2 regions of the Rhizobium sp. SEMIA 4085 genome follow, and region 2 is predicted to be linked to the other one. Evidence: riboswitches for the same ligand, from Rfam matches in the RefSeq annotation. Region 2 holds a riboswitch; the other holds the start of a gene.
The links. A riboswitch is a leader RNA that binds a small molecule or an ion and turns the genes downstream of it on or off. The one in region 2 is predicted to bind thiamine pyrophosphate.
Positions count from the first base shown of each region.

Region 1: another riboswitch for thiamine pyrophosphate. It lies ahead of thiD (bifunctional hydroxymethylpyrimidine kinase/phosphomethylpyrimidine kinase); the one in region 2 lies ahead of thiB (thiamine ABC transporter substrate binding subunit).

Region 1 covers NZ_JABEPH010000076.1:4,080-12,374, reverse strand. Annotated here, with positions in the region: gene C9413_RS33210 (ATP-grasp domain-containing protein) at 19-660, shown strand; gene C9413_RS10555 (HAD family hydrolase) at 653-1,351, shown strand; gene C9413_RS10550 (O-antigen ligase family protein) at 1,379-2,647, opposite strand; gene C9413_RS10545 (FkbM family methyltransferase) at 2,754-3,557, shown strand; TPP riboswitch at 3,763-3,859, shown strand; gene thiD (bifunctional hydroxymethylpyrimidine kinase/phosphomethylpyrimidine kinase) at 4,076-4,876, shown strand; gene C9413_RS10535 (carbohydrate ABC transporter permease) at 4,890-5,738, opposite strand; gene C9413_RS10530 (sugar ABC transporter permease) at 5,731-6,669, opposite strand; gene C9413_RS10525 (extracellular solute-binding protein) at 6,746-8,053, opposite strand; gene C9413_RS10520 (ROK family transcriptional regulator) at 8,262-8,295, shown strand, end outside.
Region 2 covers NZ_JABEPH010000091.1:10,922-17,375, reverse strand. Annotated here, with positions in the region: partial or broken gene C9413_RS11940 (ABC transporter permease subunit) at 1-737, opposite strand, end outside; gene thiB (thiamine ABC transporter substrate binding subunit) at 737-1,759, opposite strand; TPP riboswitch at 1,808-1,921, opposite strand; gene C9413_RS11930 (thiamine diphosphokinase) at 2,018-2,668, shown strand; gene C9413_RS11925 (ABC-F family ATP-binding cassette domain-containing protein) at 2,672-4,498, shown strand; gene C9413_RS11920 (ABC transporter ATP-binding protein/permease) at 4,583-6,418, opposite strand.

The DNA of each region.
Region 1 (8,295 bases), on a different contig from region 2:
CATGTCAGCCAACCGGCGGTGGTCGACATCGTTCGCGACAAGCTTGAAACGATGACTGTGCTTGAGGCGGCGGGAGTCCCCGTCCCGCGCACCATCGCACTTGAGCAGTTCGCCGCGACCAGCGAATGGTCTTGGCCGGTATTTGTAAAGCCGCGGTCTGGAAGCGCCAGCCGCGCGATCAGCGTCGCCGGTTCGAGAGATGAGCTGCCCGCCAAGGTCACCGAACCGATGATTGTGCAAGAAAATCTGACCGGCGCGGAATACACGGTCAACGGCTTTGTCGACGTGCGCGGCAGACTACAGACAGCCATTACACATCGTCGCGTTCGTGTCAGAGCCGGCGAGGTCGAAAAAGGCATCACCGAGCGCCAGCCGCGACATTCCCGCATCGCGCATGATATCGTCGCTGCGCTGCCGGGCCTCAGGGGTGCGTTCTGCTTTCAGATTATGGACGACGGCGCTGTCGGCCCCAAAGTGATCGAGATCAACGCACGGTTCGGAGGAGGCTATCCTCTGGCTGATCATGCGGGCGCGCATTTTGCAAAATGGCTGCTCGAGGAAGTCTCGGGCTTACCTGCAAGCTGTCATGACAACTGGCATTCGGGCGTGTTGATGCTGCGTTACGACGAAGCGATCTTCGTGGATGGTGAAGATGTGTGAACCACGAGGTGGTGTTCTAGTCTTCGATCTGGATGACACACTCTATCTCGAAAGCGACTTTGCCAAGAGTGGTTTCGAGGCCGCGTCCGCGTGGCTGGATCGAGAAATGGGCGTTGCGAATTTCGCTGATCATTGCCACGCAATCTTTGCTACGGGCAGACGCTCACGCGTGTTCGACGAAGCGCTCGCCGCTGCAGGCATGGCCGGGGACCGGACGTTGACTGCAAAGCTAATTGAAGTTTACCGGCAACATCATCCACGCATAGCGTTGGCCCCCGATGCTTTGGAATATCTTTGCAATCCTGCGAGGAAGGCGCGCCTGGCCCTCATAACCGACGGCTACGCAGCAACACAAATGGCAAAGGTCAAGGCGCTGGGCCTTGAGGAGATTCTAGACCACATCATTTATACAGATGTCTGGGGCCCAAAGTTTTGGAAACCGCATCCGCGGGCGTTCGAGGCTATCCAAGAATGGTCAGGAGTGCCGTGCGCGGAGCTGGTTTACGTAGCTGACAATCCCGCCAAGGATTTTATCGCTCCGCGGCGTCTGGGATGGAGGACGATCCAGATTGCCCGGATCGGCCGCATCCACATGGCATCCGCCACCAAGCCTGACCAGAGACCCGATGCGGTGATAACCAGTCTACTTGATCTCGACGCGTGCCTCGCGACGCTCCGCACTGCGCCATAATTTACAATCACGACCCCTCCCAAGGGACTACGCTTGCGATCGTTTCACAAAGGCCTGCGCTAGAACGGCAGGAATAAGCAGCGGAACCGGCCAAAAACGTCCATACATATGAGTCATTGCGTTGCCCATAGCCAAAAACGCCGCAACTGTCGCAAAGATGCAGATCGCGAACGGAAGGCCGTTCTTGATGCGACTAGCCGCAAGCGCCGGTCCCAAGAGGCTGATCACCATGACGGCAAAGCCAAGGGCCGCGATGAGGCCCCCCTCCGTCCAAAGAAGCAGGTAGATATTGTGTACGGGCCTCTGTACGGCGCTGCTCACTCGGTACTGATCCGCTCCAATCCCGAGCAAAAGCGTGGAGCCCGTTTGACCGGCCGCCTCCTGTATGAGCTCAAAGCGACGACCAAACGTTCCCGCCTGGCTGATGTCTCCTGTATCGACAGCGGTAAGCACGCGTTTTTGGAAAACGTCCGGCAGATAGTCGCGCAACGGTGTAATCGCGACAAGTGGAATGCAGAGGCAGAGAGCGGCGGCAGGCACAACCGTTCTCCACGTAAGATTGAACAAGAGAAAGATCGCAATGCCTATCCCGCAGCCAATAAGCCCGGTATTAGAGCCAGTCAGAAGAAGACCGTAGGTCATGACTATAAACGCGCAAAGCGCGAGCAACCTGTTTAATTTTCTTAAGGAAACGAGCAGAAGCAGGACCTGAATTGCGAGCGCAATAACGGCGGCGCACGCATTTTCTCTTTCCATCAATCCGTTAAAGCGTCCGCTCCCGGTGACGAACTGCGTATTTGTCTCTCCGAGAACATGAATGAGAAAAATACCGTGTATACAAATTATAAATATCGAAAAGACATAAATCTTTGCGGCCACTAAGAGCTCGTCATAGCTCCTTCCACCAAACAAAAGCAGCACAATAAAGTACGCGTAGAAATACTGCAGGACGACCACGAGTCCCCGTTCCGGCGCGGGGCTTACGATGCTGCTTGCTGTCAATCCCAAAAGCAGCAAGGCAAGCCCAAAACACCAGGCGGCCGTGCTCAGCTTGCCAATTACATCGACGACAATATTCGCATTCGCAACAGCGAGGGAAAAGCAAAGAAAAAAAGACAGATCTGCAAGCGTGAAATAAATGTAGTCACTTCTAAAATAATTCATCGAGCATAGAAATATAGCAGCAAAGAATGCATATAATTCCAAAGATTGCGAAATTGTCGCGACCGAAGGTTGTCCATGCCCCTTTGCACGTTCATCGATTTTATCAGCCGATGTAACGTCATTTAAGCTCATCGCCAACGCCTCCGTCTGTTTAAGGTATTCTAAAACGCAAAAAAGTGAAGTAACTTCCAAGCTTGGAGAGCTTGTCCTTCAATCATCTTCGATCGGAGACCGTACGATGCCGCTGCGAAGTCTGGCGAGATACCGTCCTCTGCGGCGAGTTGCACTACATTTCCTTCGCACTTGGGGAACGCGCGATATTACCGTGCGCCATCATTGGTGGCGCGATGCGCCCATAAGATTAAACCTGTATAGACATCGGGGATATTGGTTCAAAGGGAAGCACCGCGAGAAGCATATCATGAAGACGCTCGCCGAGCTTGCAAAGCCCGGAGATATCGTTGTCGAGCTGGGCGGCCATATCGGCTATCTTTCGGTTCATTTAGCAAAGATTGTTGGCAATGACGGTACTGTTATCGTTTTCGAACCTGGGCCCAACAATTTGCCATATCTTCGAACCAATACAGAGCGCTTTGCGAACATTAAAATCGTTGAGGCCGCGTGTGGAGATCTCGATGGCCCCGTGGAATTCTGGATAGAAGGCCTATCGGGCCAGAACAATTCATTGGACAAAAACTATAAAAATTTTGAACAAAACCGAGAAAATGCGTTCAGCGATGCGCTGATGGAATCCGTCACGGTCGAGATGATGCAGCTTGACACGTTCTTGGAAGAGACGGGCCTTCGTCCGGCGCTGCTGAAGATAGATGTGGAGGGTGCCGAACACCGTGTGCTTCTCGGCAGTTCGCACTGTCTGGCGAATATAAGGCCACTTATAGTGGTGGAAGTTACCGAGAATTTTGACGATGTAGCCAGGATATTTAGCGAAAACGATTACGCAATTCATGATCGCAGTCGCCCCGAGTGGGTGTGCATTCCGGCCGAACGCGCCGGAGCGTCCCAACAAGTATCGCAGCATTGAGGGGTTCGTTCTCGTCATCCCGTCATCGAAGCTTTCAACTCCGCCGCTTGCCGAAATACAAGAGCGGCATGAAAACGTCGTTATTCCCGCCTTCGCTCATAAGGCTCTCAAAGCGCAGATGTTGGTAGCGGGATCTGACGTCAGGCAATACAGCCATGCTTTTTTTAGGGGTGACAGACAGAGATTTGTCTGCAATGAAGACCGCGATGAGAGACAGGGGCGTTCGTTGCAAGACGGGCTGAGAAGTACCCTTCGAACCTGAACCGGATAATGCTGGCGGAGGGAGTCGCTCGGAGCCTTGTTCAGTCCGGCTCCCCGCGCATTTGCCCCGCCGGAAAGGGGCAGATGCCGATACGAAGTTCACCCGGACACTCGCTGCCAGGGGCGCGACGCCGCTGCTCGTGCAATCATCACCGACTACGTCGCGATGAATATCGGGTCTGGATCCATTTCAGGCGTTTCGTTGACGCGCTTGTGCAGCTCGCGACCATGACTGACGCAATCCGAAAGGCACGCGCATGATATGTAACGTTCTTTCCATTGCCGGCTCCGACCCTTCGGGCGGCGCGGGCGTCCAGGCCGATTTGAAAACCTGTTCGGCGCGCGCCACCTATGGCATGGCCGTTTTGACCGCCTTGACGGCTCAGAATACCCAGGGCGTTTCCAGCGTGCATGCAGTTCCCGCTGACTTCGTCGCCGAGCAGATCGGCATGATCTTCGCCGATATCCGCGTCGATGCGGTGAAGATCGGCATGATCGCCAATGCACCGATTGCCGAAGCTGTCGCCAATGCGCTCTTGCCGCACTGCGGCATACCGATCGTGCTCGATCCGGTGATGATTGCCAAAGGAGGTGCTGCCCTCCTAGATGTTGAAGCCATCGATTTTCTCAAGACCCGGCTTTTGCCGCTCGCAACTCTTCTTACCCCCAATCTGCCAGAAGCCGCCGCTCTGCTCGGAGAGCCGGTTGCAGGGACCCGAGATGCAATGGAGCGGCAAGCGGAAAAGCTGCGTGGGCTCGGTCCCTCTGCCGTTCTCGTAAAGGGTGGCCATCTTGGCGGGATGCAAAGCCCTGACGTCCTGGTAAGCGAAAGCGGGATTACCTGGTTTGAAGCGCCACGCGTTCCGACCAAGAACACGCACGGCACCGGCTGCACGCTTTCGAGCGCGCTTGCAGCAGAGCTCGCAAAGGGCGGATCGCTCGAGGCCGCGGTCGCGACAGCCAAAGATTACCTGGCTGCCGCCGTTGCCAAAGCCGGCACGCTCAGCGTCGGTTCGGGCCATGGTCCGGTTCAGCATTTTCATCAGCTCTGGCCATGATGCACGGGTCTGCTTAGGTCTTCACGGCGCCAGCGGTCAGACCGGCGATGATATGCTTTTGGGCCACGAAGAACACGATCACCGTCGGCAGGATGGTAAGCGTGATGAAGGCGAGCACCAGCTGCCATTCGGTGCCATACTCGCCGCGATAGACCATGATGCCGAGCGGCCACGGATATTTCGATTCCGAATTCAGCATGATCAGCGGCAGGATATAACTGTTCCAGCTGCCAACGAAGGAGATGATGCTGATGGTTGCAATGATCGGCCGCGCAAGCGGTAGCGAGATGTACCAGAAGAAGCGCAGATAGCCGCAACCGTCGACAAAGGCCGCCTGGAACAATTCTTCCGGGAGGTTTTTGAAATAATTCCTGAAAAGCAGAATGCTCATGCCGAGGCCGAATGCGACCTGCGGCAGCACCACGCCCCAATAGGTATCGAGAAGACCCAGATCGCGGATGCGGATGAAGAGCGGCAGGATCGCCGTTGCTGCCGGAAACATCAGGCCGAGCAGGAAATAGTTCAGCAGGAACGACGAGCCGAAGAAACGGACATGCGCAAAGGTGAAGGCGGCCATCGACGAGACGATCAGCGTGAGAGAGACCGTGAGCGCTGCAATTACCAACGAATTGAAGATCTGCAGCCAGTATCGCTCCGCGAAGAGGATATCGGTATAGTTCGACCATTGCCACTCTGTAGGGAGCCCAAAGGGATTGGTGCGCAGGTCGCCCAGCGTCTTGAAACCGCCGAGCGCCGTCGTCAGCAACGGTATGAGAACCAGCGCCGCAATCAACGTCAGCGACACGTAGAGATAAACGCGCGTCTGCAGCGGCATGCGAATGGTGGAGCTCGTATCAATCATTGCGCATGAAAATCCTCTTGTAGCCGAAGGCGAGTGACATGCAGATGATGAAGAGGACGACACCGACGGCGCTGCCGAGACCAACCTGCATGCGCATGACCCCGTAGGTGTAAAGGAAAGTCACCATCGTCTGCGTCGAATTCGATGGCCCGCCGCCTGTCAGCGGCATGATCATGTCGAAGAGCTGCAGCGAACCGATGACCGCAAAGAAGATGGAAAGGCGCAGCGTGGATCCAAGCAGTGGCAGTGTCACATAGCGGAACTTCTGCCAGCCTGTCGCCCCGTCGATCTCAGCTGCTTCGAGCACATTTTTGTCGACCGATTGCAGGCCGGCGATGAAGAGCATCATGTGAAAGCCGAAATACTTCCAGACGATAACGGCAAGCACTGCGTAGATGGCGAGATCCTTGTCGGCGAGCACATAGGGGGTCGCGAAACCGAAGAAGTTCGAGATTGCGGCAAAGAGCCCGTAGTCGCCGTCATAGACGAAGCGCCAGATCAGGCCAGCTGCGACATCGGCAAGAACGTAGGGGAGAAAGAAGATCAAGCGGAAGGCGACGACGCCGGGGATACGGTGGGCCAGCATCGTCGACAGCCAGATCGCCAGCGGAACCTGGATGGCGATGGATATCAGAATAATGAGCCCATTATTGACAAGCGCCTGTGTGAAGGCGGCGTTGCGCAAGAGGACTTGGAAGTTGCGGAGCGCGATGAACTCCGTCGGCATGCCGTAGCCGTTCCACTTATAGAGGCTGTACCAGGCCGCCTCGCCCATCGGCATGATGACGAAGAGCGTAAAAAGCAGCAGAGCCGGCGGCAGAAAGAGCAGAAGTACGGCCCAGCGGTCATGCGCGGCCGAACTGCGGTTTCTGGTCGCGCTCCTGACCGGTCTTGCCGCACCGATCGCCGATGAAATGGAAATATTCGCCATTTGTCTTGCCTTCGCATGCGCCTGGTTCGATCCCGGCACCTGTTGAGAAGGCGCCGGGACAAAGGAAGCGGAGGGGTTATTGCTCCAGTTCGAAGGCGTCCTGGATCTGCTGGGCGCCATCCTGCGAACTCATCTGGCCGGAGACGATTTCAACGGAGACGTCATTGACGACACGGCCAACGGCAGCGCCGAGATCCTGATCGAAATAGTTCTGGTGCCAGGTCGAGGCGGCGAGTTGCTTGGCGGATTGAGCCAGAAGCGAATTCGTCACACCATCATCGGCGCCGACGGCCACCGGCAGAAGCATCGCGGCTTTGGCCATGGATCTTTCGTTTTCTGCATTCGTCAGGAAGGCGAGAAAATCGATTGCTTCCTTGGAAGCCTTCTTGGTTACCGCCCAGCCGTTCAAACCACCCAGAGTATCGGTTACCTTACCGGCGCCGCCTTCTACGGCCGGGAAGTTAAAGCGGCCGATGTTTTCCGGCGAAAGTCCCTTTCCGTCACCGGCATTCTTGCGCTGATTGGCTTCGGTATTCTCAAAACCGAGGATCATAGCGGCCTTACCATCGCCGAAGACGCCCAGCGTTTGCGGCCAGGTCGCACCCAGATAGCCAGGCTGGAAGGGTTCAAGCTGCCCGAGTTCGGCAAGATCCTCACCGGCTTTGATGATCGCCGGATCCAAGAAGCCTTCGCCCTCGCCTTTCTTGGCAGCATCGAAGACCTTTTCTCCGCCTTCGCGCATGACGAGATAGCTCCAATAGAAGTGGATCGGCCATTTTTCGCCGCCGCCACCTGCGATCGGCACGATGCCGGCGTCCTTGAGCTTTTTCACGGCTTCGAGAAAGCTGGCCCAGGTCTTGATATCCTCGGCCTTCACGCCAGCCTTTGCAAAGAGCTCCTTATTGTAGAAGAAGCTGACGAGTCCGACCTTGTATGGCATTGCCCAGACCTTGCCGTCAAAGGTCAGACCACTGACAGAGGCGGCGCTATAGGCATTGCGCAGCTTGCCGCCATCCGCATTGAGCGCGGCTGTCACATCCTGAAGCGCACCGGTCTCAGATTGTTGTTTGAGGACGCCCCCGCCCCAGCTGAAAAAGAAGTCCGGTAAATCGTCGGACTGGAGAAGCGTCGGCAATTTTGCCTTGAATGCCTCGTTTTCGAGAAACTGCATCTGGATGTCGACATCCGGGTGCTTTTCTTCATAAGCCTTGGCAATTTCCTCCCACTTGGCCACGTAAGCTGGATCGAGCTCCAGATGCAGCCACTTTACGACCGTTGTTGCGCAGGCTGCACCGGCTCCGAGCATCACGGAAATGCCTGCGGCAGCGGCCAGAAATGCGATGCGCTTGGCGCGAAGAGCAGCATTCGTGCGAATATACGTCATGGATTTTCCTCCCGGGGGCCAACGTCCTCACTAATTTTTCCCCTATGCGGAATAATTCAACGCAGCTCTGACTGATGTCAACCCGATAGAGCAAATTTTTGGCAAATCTGCTTGACAGCATCCGCAAACTGTTTGTTATTTAATTCGTATCCCGTCGAAAATAATCGGGGCTGAGCCCTGAAGCAAAGCGATTGCCCGGCTAGTTTTCATGAAGACCGCAGATCCTGAATTAATGCGCGCGA
Region 2 (6,454 bases):
AACGCGATTGCGCGGCCGGGGTCGAAATCGAAACGGAGCGACTGGTAGATCGCGACCTCGATCGTGGTTGCTGCCGGGCCGCCACCGAGGGTTAGCACCAACGTGAAGCTGGTGGCGCAGAGCATGAAGACCAATCCGGCTATCCCGGGAATAAGCGGGCGGATCGCCGGCCATTCAATGAAGCGGAAGACCGAGCGGGGCCGCATGCCGAGGGTGCTCGCCATCAGCCAGTATTCGGCGGGCACGCGTTCGAGACCTGCAAGCATCAGGCGGCAGGCAAGCGGTAGGTTGAAGAAGACATGGGCGAGAAGGATGCCGGTTAACCCATAGATGCTCACCGGTTCGTCAAGCCCGATGTTCATCATAAGCCAGTTCAACAGCCCATGCCTGCCCCATATCCCGATCATGCCGAGTGCGCCGATCAGAACCGGCAGCCCCATAGGAACCGCCATCAGGCGGATGATCCAGATGCGTCCTGGAAAATGCGGCTGGCGTGCGAGCGCGCGTGCGACCGGAATCGCGAAGGCGATGGAAAGCGCGGTCGAAAGGAGCGCCTGCAGCAGCGTGAAGCGCAGCACACGCAGAATATATGGATCGAAAAGAATGCCGACGATGGCCGCGCCGCCTCCGGCAAAAAGCAACGAGAACGCCGCAAGGCCGACAAACAACGTGACGGCGGCGAGGCTGATCGCCCCGCCAGTCAATGCACGCTGCCGTTCGGCTGCGGTCTGCAGCATCAGTTCATGCTCATCGCCGCAAGCCACTCGTCGATCCAGGCCTTGCGGCTCCTGGCGACCTCGTCGGAGCTCATCAAGAAGGTCTTGGCAGGATTGACGAGCTTGCTAAAGGCATCCGGCAGCGGCTTGGAGGTCGCGGAAACGGGCATCATCCAGTTGTTCGTCGGGATGGTATCCTGGAAGCCGGGCGTCATCATGAACTCCAGGAAGTCGCGGGCAAGATCCTTGTCCGGAGCATTCTTCAAAAGGCCCGCGACTTCGATTTGGATATAGTGGCCTTCCGAGAAGGCTGCGGCCTGGTAGCGATCGGTATTCTCAGTCACCATGTGATAGGCGGGGGATGTGGTATAAGACAGCACCATCGGCGCCTCGCCCTTGGTGAACAGGCCATAGGCCTCGGACCAGCCGGGCGTGACCGTCAGGATGCGGTTCTTGAGCTTGCCCCAGGCTTCCGGCGCCTTGTCGCCGTAAATGGATTTGACCCAGAGCAGCAGGCCGAGGCCCGGCGTCGAGGTTCGCGGATCTTCGATGACGAGCTTCTGCGAAGGATCACCTTCGACCAGATCCTTCATGCTCTGAGGCGGGTCCTTGATCGTTTGTGTATCGTAGATGATCGCGAAGTGACCGTAGTCGTAGGGAACGAAGACATCGTCCACGAAGCCGCCCGGCACCTTCAGCGCGCCGACATCGACACCACTTGCGTCGAACAGGCCGGTCTCCTTGGCTTCGGTGACGAGGTTCGTGTCGATGCCGAGGACGATGTCGGCCTTGGTCGAAGCTCCCTCGAGCTTCAAACGCGAAAGCAGGGCGACGCCATCGGCGACGCTGACGAAATTGACCGTGCAGCCGCATGTCTTCTCGAAAGCGTCCTTGACCTTCGGCCCGGGTCCCCATTCGGACGTGAAACTTTCGTAAGTGTATATGGTGAGCGTCTTTTCAGCGCCGTACGCGGCAGACAAGCCGAGCGTCGCGGCGAAAAATGCTGCGGTCAGCGAAGAGATGATCGATGTGCGGCCGGACATGGCGCGCCTCCTCCTTGAGTTTCTTTTGATTGGGAAAAGGGCGTTGCCGAATGTCACGCGTCTAATCCCTCCGCCGGTGTTAACCGGATCAGGTTCCGCGGGTTGGCTCGATGCCTCTCAGCCGGCATCCTTGCGGACATCCAGGCACCCCGTTAGAGCATCGGCAGATGTATCGCCATGAAGGCTTTATGACAAGGGCGAAGCGCGCTGACTGTAGCCCCTTTCCCTTGGCCCCTGCTTTGCGCTATGGGCAATGCCATGAGCCAATCCACTTTCACGATCCTGCTCGGCGGCGAACTCGTCCTGACCGAGCGCCTGCGTTCTGCCGTTTCAGGCAGCCGCTTCATCGCCGCCGACGGCGGTATGCGGCATGCAGCAGCGCTTGGCGTGGTGCCGGAGCTCTGGGTCGGGGATTTCGATTCCACGCCGCCGGATCTGGAGGGCGCATTTCCGCATGTCCCGAAACAGCCCTACCCTGCCGCCAAGGCCGCAACGGATGGTGAAATCGCTGTGTCGGATGCGATTGCGCGCGGCGCACGGCGACTTGTCCTTGCCGGTGCGCTCGGTGGCGAGCGCTCGGACCACGCGCTGCAGCTCCTGCTTTACGCCGTCAGCCTTGCCGAACAGGGCTTCGACATTCTGTTGACCTCCGGAACGGAGGAGGCCGTGCCGCTTCTCGCTGGCAAAATTGAGCTCGATTTGCCGAGGAACAGCCTCTTTTCGGTGTCCGGATTCAGCGAACTGCATGGTCTTTATATCGAGAATGCCCGGTATCCGCTCATCGATTTTCATTTGCCCTTCGGCTCCTCGCGTACCATTTCCAACATCGCGGAAGGCAAGGTTCGTTTTACGCTCGGCAGCGGCCGGGCGATCGTCCTTGCCCGCCCCCATGATTTTTCCGGAGTCTGATTTTTGGCCCCTCCCATCCTGAAACTCGACGATATCTTCCTAAGCTTCGGCGGAACGCCTCTCTTGGCCGGCGCGGCCTTGCAGGTCGAGCCGGGCGATAAGATCTGTCTGGTCGGCCGTAACGGGTCGGGCAAATCGACCCTTCTGAAGATTGCGGCCGGAATCGTTGAATCGCAATCGGGCGAGGTTTTCCGCCATCCATCCTCGACGGTGCGCTATTTGGAGCAGGCACCGGATTTCGCCGGTTTCAAGACGGTGCAGGCTTATGCGGAAGCCGGTCTTGGGCCGGGCGATGACCCTTATCGCGTGACCTACCTCCTCTCGCATCTTGGCCTCACTGGCGAAGAGGACCCGACAAACCTCTCCGGCGGCGAAGCGCGACGCGTAGCGCTTGCCCGCGTGCTGGCGCCTGAACCGGATATTCTCCTGCTTGATGAGCCGACGAACCATCTCGACCTTCCGACCATTGAATGGCTTGAAGGCGAACTCCAGAAAAGCCGCAGCGCGCTGGTCATGATCTCCCACGACCGCCGTTTCCTCGAAAAGGTCTCCACGGCGACCGTCTGGCTCGACAGGGGAATGTCGCGGCGGCTCGATCGTGGCTTTGCCAATTTCGAAGCCTGGCGCGATCAGGTGCTTGAGGCGGAAGAACTGGAGCAGCACAAGCTCGGCAAGGCGATTGAACGCGAGGAGCACTGGCTGCGCTATGGCGTAACCGCTCGGCGCAAGCGCAACATGCGCCGCCTCGGCGAGTTGCAGACCATGCGCTCGCAGCATCGTGGCCACAAGGGGCCGCAGGGGACCGTGCAGGCTGCGCTGTCCGATGCGCAGGAATCCGGCAAGCTGGTGATCGAAGCGGAAAAGATCGCCAAGACTTTCGATGACCGTCAAATTGTTGCGCCGTTCTCCATCCGCGTCCATCGCGGCGATTGCATCGGTCTGGTCGGACCAAACGGCGCGGGCAAGACGACGATTCTGAAGATGCTGACGGGACAGCTTTCGCCGGACAGCGGCACGGTGAAGCTCGGGACCAATCTCGAGATTGCAACGCTCGACCAGAAGCGCGAAGATCTCAATCTGGAGGATACGCTCGCGCACTACCTGACCGACGGGCGCGGCGAGAACCTGCTGGTGAACGGGGAGCAACGCCACGTCACCGGCTACATGAAGGAGTTCCTCTTCCAGCCGGAGCAGGCGCGCACGCCGATCAGGAACCTGTCAGGCGGCGAGCGCGCGCGGCTGATGCTGGCGCGCATCCTTGCGCGCCCGACCAACCTTCTGATCCTCGATGAACCCACCAACGACCTCGATCTCGAGACGCTGGACCTGCTGCAGGAAATCGTCGCCGGCTTCCCGGGCACGGTCATCCTCGTGAGCCACGACCGAGACTTCCTCGACCGCACGGTGACCTCGACAATTGCGCCCGCCGTCCCCGACGCGCCTGATGGGCGCTGGATCGAATATGCCGGCGGTTATTCCGATATGCTTGCCCAGCGCAAGGGCGCAATGGAGGAGCGGAAGAAGATCGAAAAGACCGCGGAGAAGCCGAAAGCTGAGTCGGCTGCTTCTGTGGCAGATGCCTCGAAGAGCAAAGGCAAGCTCTCCTACAAGCAGAAATTCGCGCTCGAAACCCTGCCCAAGGAAATGGCCAAGGCAGAAGCTGAAATCGCCAGGCGCGAAGAGAAGATGGCCGATCCCGATCTCTTCAGCAAAGATACTGCCACCTTCAACCGGCTTGCGGCGGAGATGGAAAAGCTGCGCGATAGCCTGACGAAGATGGAAGAAGAATGGTTGGAGCTTGAAATGCTGCGCGAAGAGCTGGAGGGCTAGGTTCCGTCCTGAAGAGGAAAGGCTTCCGCCTTTTGTCAGATCGCGCAGCTCTTGCATTGGTACGAACGGATGGTACTGCGACGTTCAGATGACCGGTGCAGGTGCGTGTGCCGTGCCAGTTCCTGCTGCCGGGGAGGCCGACTGCTCGATCTGCGCCGCCAGTGGATGCAAATGCAACTCGCGCGGATTGAAGGTTTCGAGGTAGGCCTCGGAACGTCCGATATAAATCATGGTGGAATCGGATAGCGTCGCCAGCAGCGCCATCAGGGTTGATTGCGATTCCGGCTCAAGACCTTCCAGCACTTCGTCGAAGATGATCCAGCGCGGCCGGGCCAGCAGCAAGCGGGCAAAACCGATCCCCTTCTGCTCGTCGGAATCGAGCATCTTATCCCAGCGGGCCCGCGTATCGAGACGCGCAATGAGGTGGCTAAGGCCGGCTTTCTGAAGCGCTGCTTCGACGTCCTCGCTCTTGTAGGTGTCCACCGGTTCCGGGAAAGACAGCGCTTCGCGCAACGTGCCACCGGGCACATAGGCCACTTCTGGAACGAAAACCGTGCCGTCGGCGGGCGGCAGCCCTATCTTGCCGCTGCCGCAGGGCCAGAGGCCTGCAAGCGCCTGGAACAGGAGCTTGCGGTTCACATTATGGTCGCCGTTGATCATGACCTTCTCGCCGGCTCTGATCGTGACATCCGTCTCGGCGACGGCAAAGCCGCCGCACAGATCGATCTCTTCGCCGAGCTTGGCGGCGATCATGAGATTCTTGAGGGTGAGCGTATCAGCGTTATCCTCGTAGGTGATCGCATTCTTTGGATTGATGGGTTCGTCCATGCCGTGCAAGGCATGGCGGAAATCGGTCACGCGCATCAGCGTGGCGCGCCACTCGGCGATCGCGGTGAAATTGGCAACATACCAGCGCAGGGCGGTATTCACCTGGTTGAAGGCGCCGACGGACATCATCAGTTCGCCGAAGGTCAGGCTGCCTGAAAAATAGGCGGGAGCCGCGACGATGATCGGGACGACGATGACCAGCCAGCCGTAACCGGCCGAAACCCAGGTGAGGTTAGTGCTGGCCATGGTCAGCCGCTTCAGGATGGCAAGTACCGAAGTGATATCCTCATTGATCCGCCGGCGTTCGTTTTCCTCGCCGCGGGCCACGGTAATCGCCGGCATATTCTCGTTGGCATGCATCAGCGAAAAGCGAAGCTCCGCTTCCTTGGAGAAGCGGTCGGCATTCAAGATCACCAACTTGCGGCCGACGATCTGGCTGAGGATCGAGGCGGATGCCGCATAGAAGATCGCGGCCCAGACCATATAGCCCGGAATGGCAAAGGCGTAGGTGCGAAAATGGAAGACGAAGCCGCTCGAAAGCTCCCAGAGAACGCCGATGAAACTGACGAGCAGGATTGTCGACTGGATGAGGCCGAGCGTGAGGCCGGTTGTGCTTTCTGCAAGGTTGCGGGCGTCTTCATGCAGCCGCTGATCCGGATTGACCCCGATCAGGCCGGTTGAGGCGAGACGCAGCGCACGCTTGCGCTTCAGCCAGTGATCCACGAGATCGCGGGTCAGACCTTCGCGCATATAAAGCGCGGTCATCTGGTTGAGCCACGCCTGGCCGACGTTCATGAGCAAAAGTGAACCGGCAATCAATGCGAAGACCTGGAGCTGATGGAAGAATTCGCCGACGTCGCGGCGCTGCAGGGAATCGTAGAACGGTGCGTTCCAGCGGTTCAGAATGACCTGGCCATAGGCCGTCGCCAGGATCACCGCGAGCAAGATCGAGGCGAGTAGCAGAATCTTTCCACGGACCTTGGAATCCCAGAATGCCGCAAACATCAGTTTCAGGCGGTATCCGAGGCTCAGATCGTAACCTACTCTATCCTGCCCTTGAATGCTCGGCCTGCCTTCGACGTCGTCTGCCATTATGTCCTTCCATGCGGACCATGATGATGCTTGATT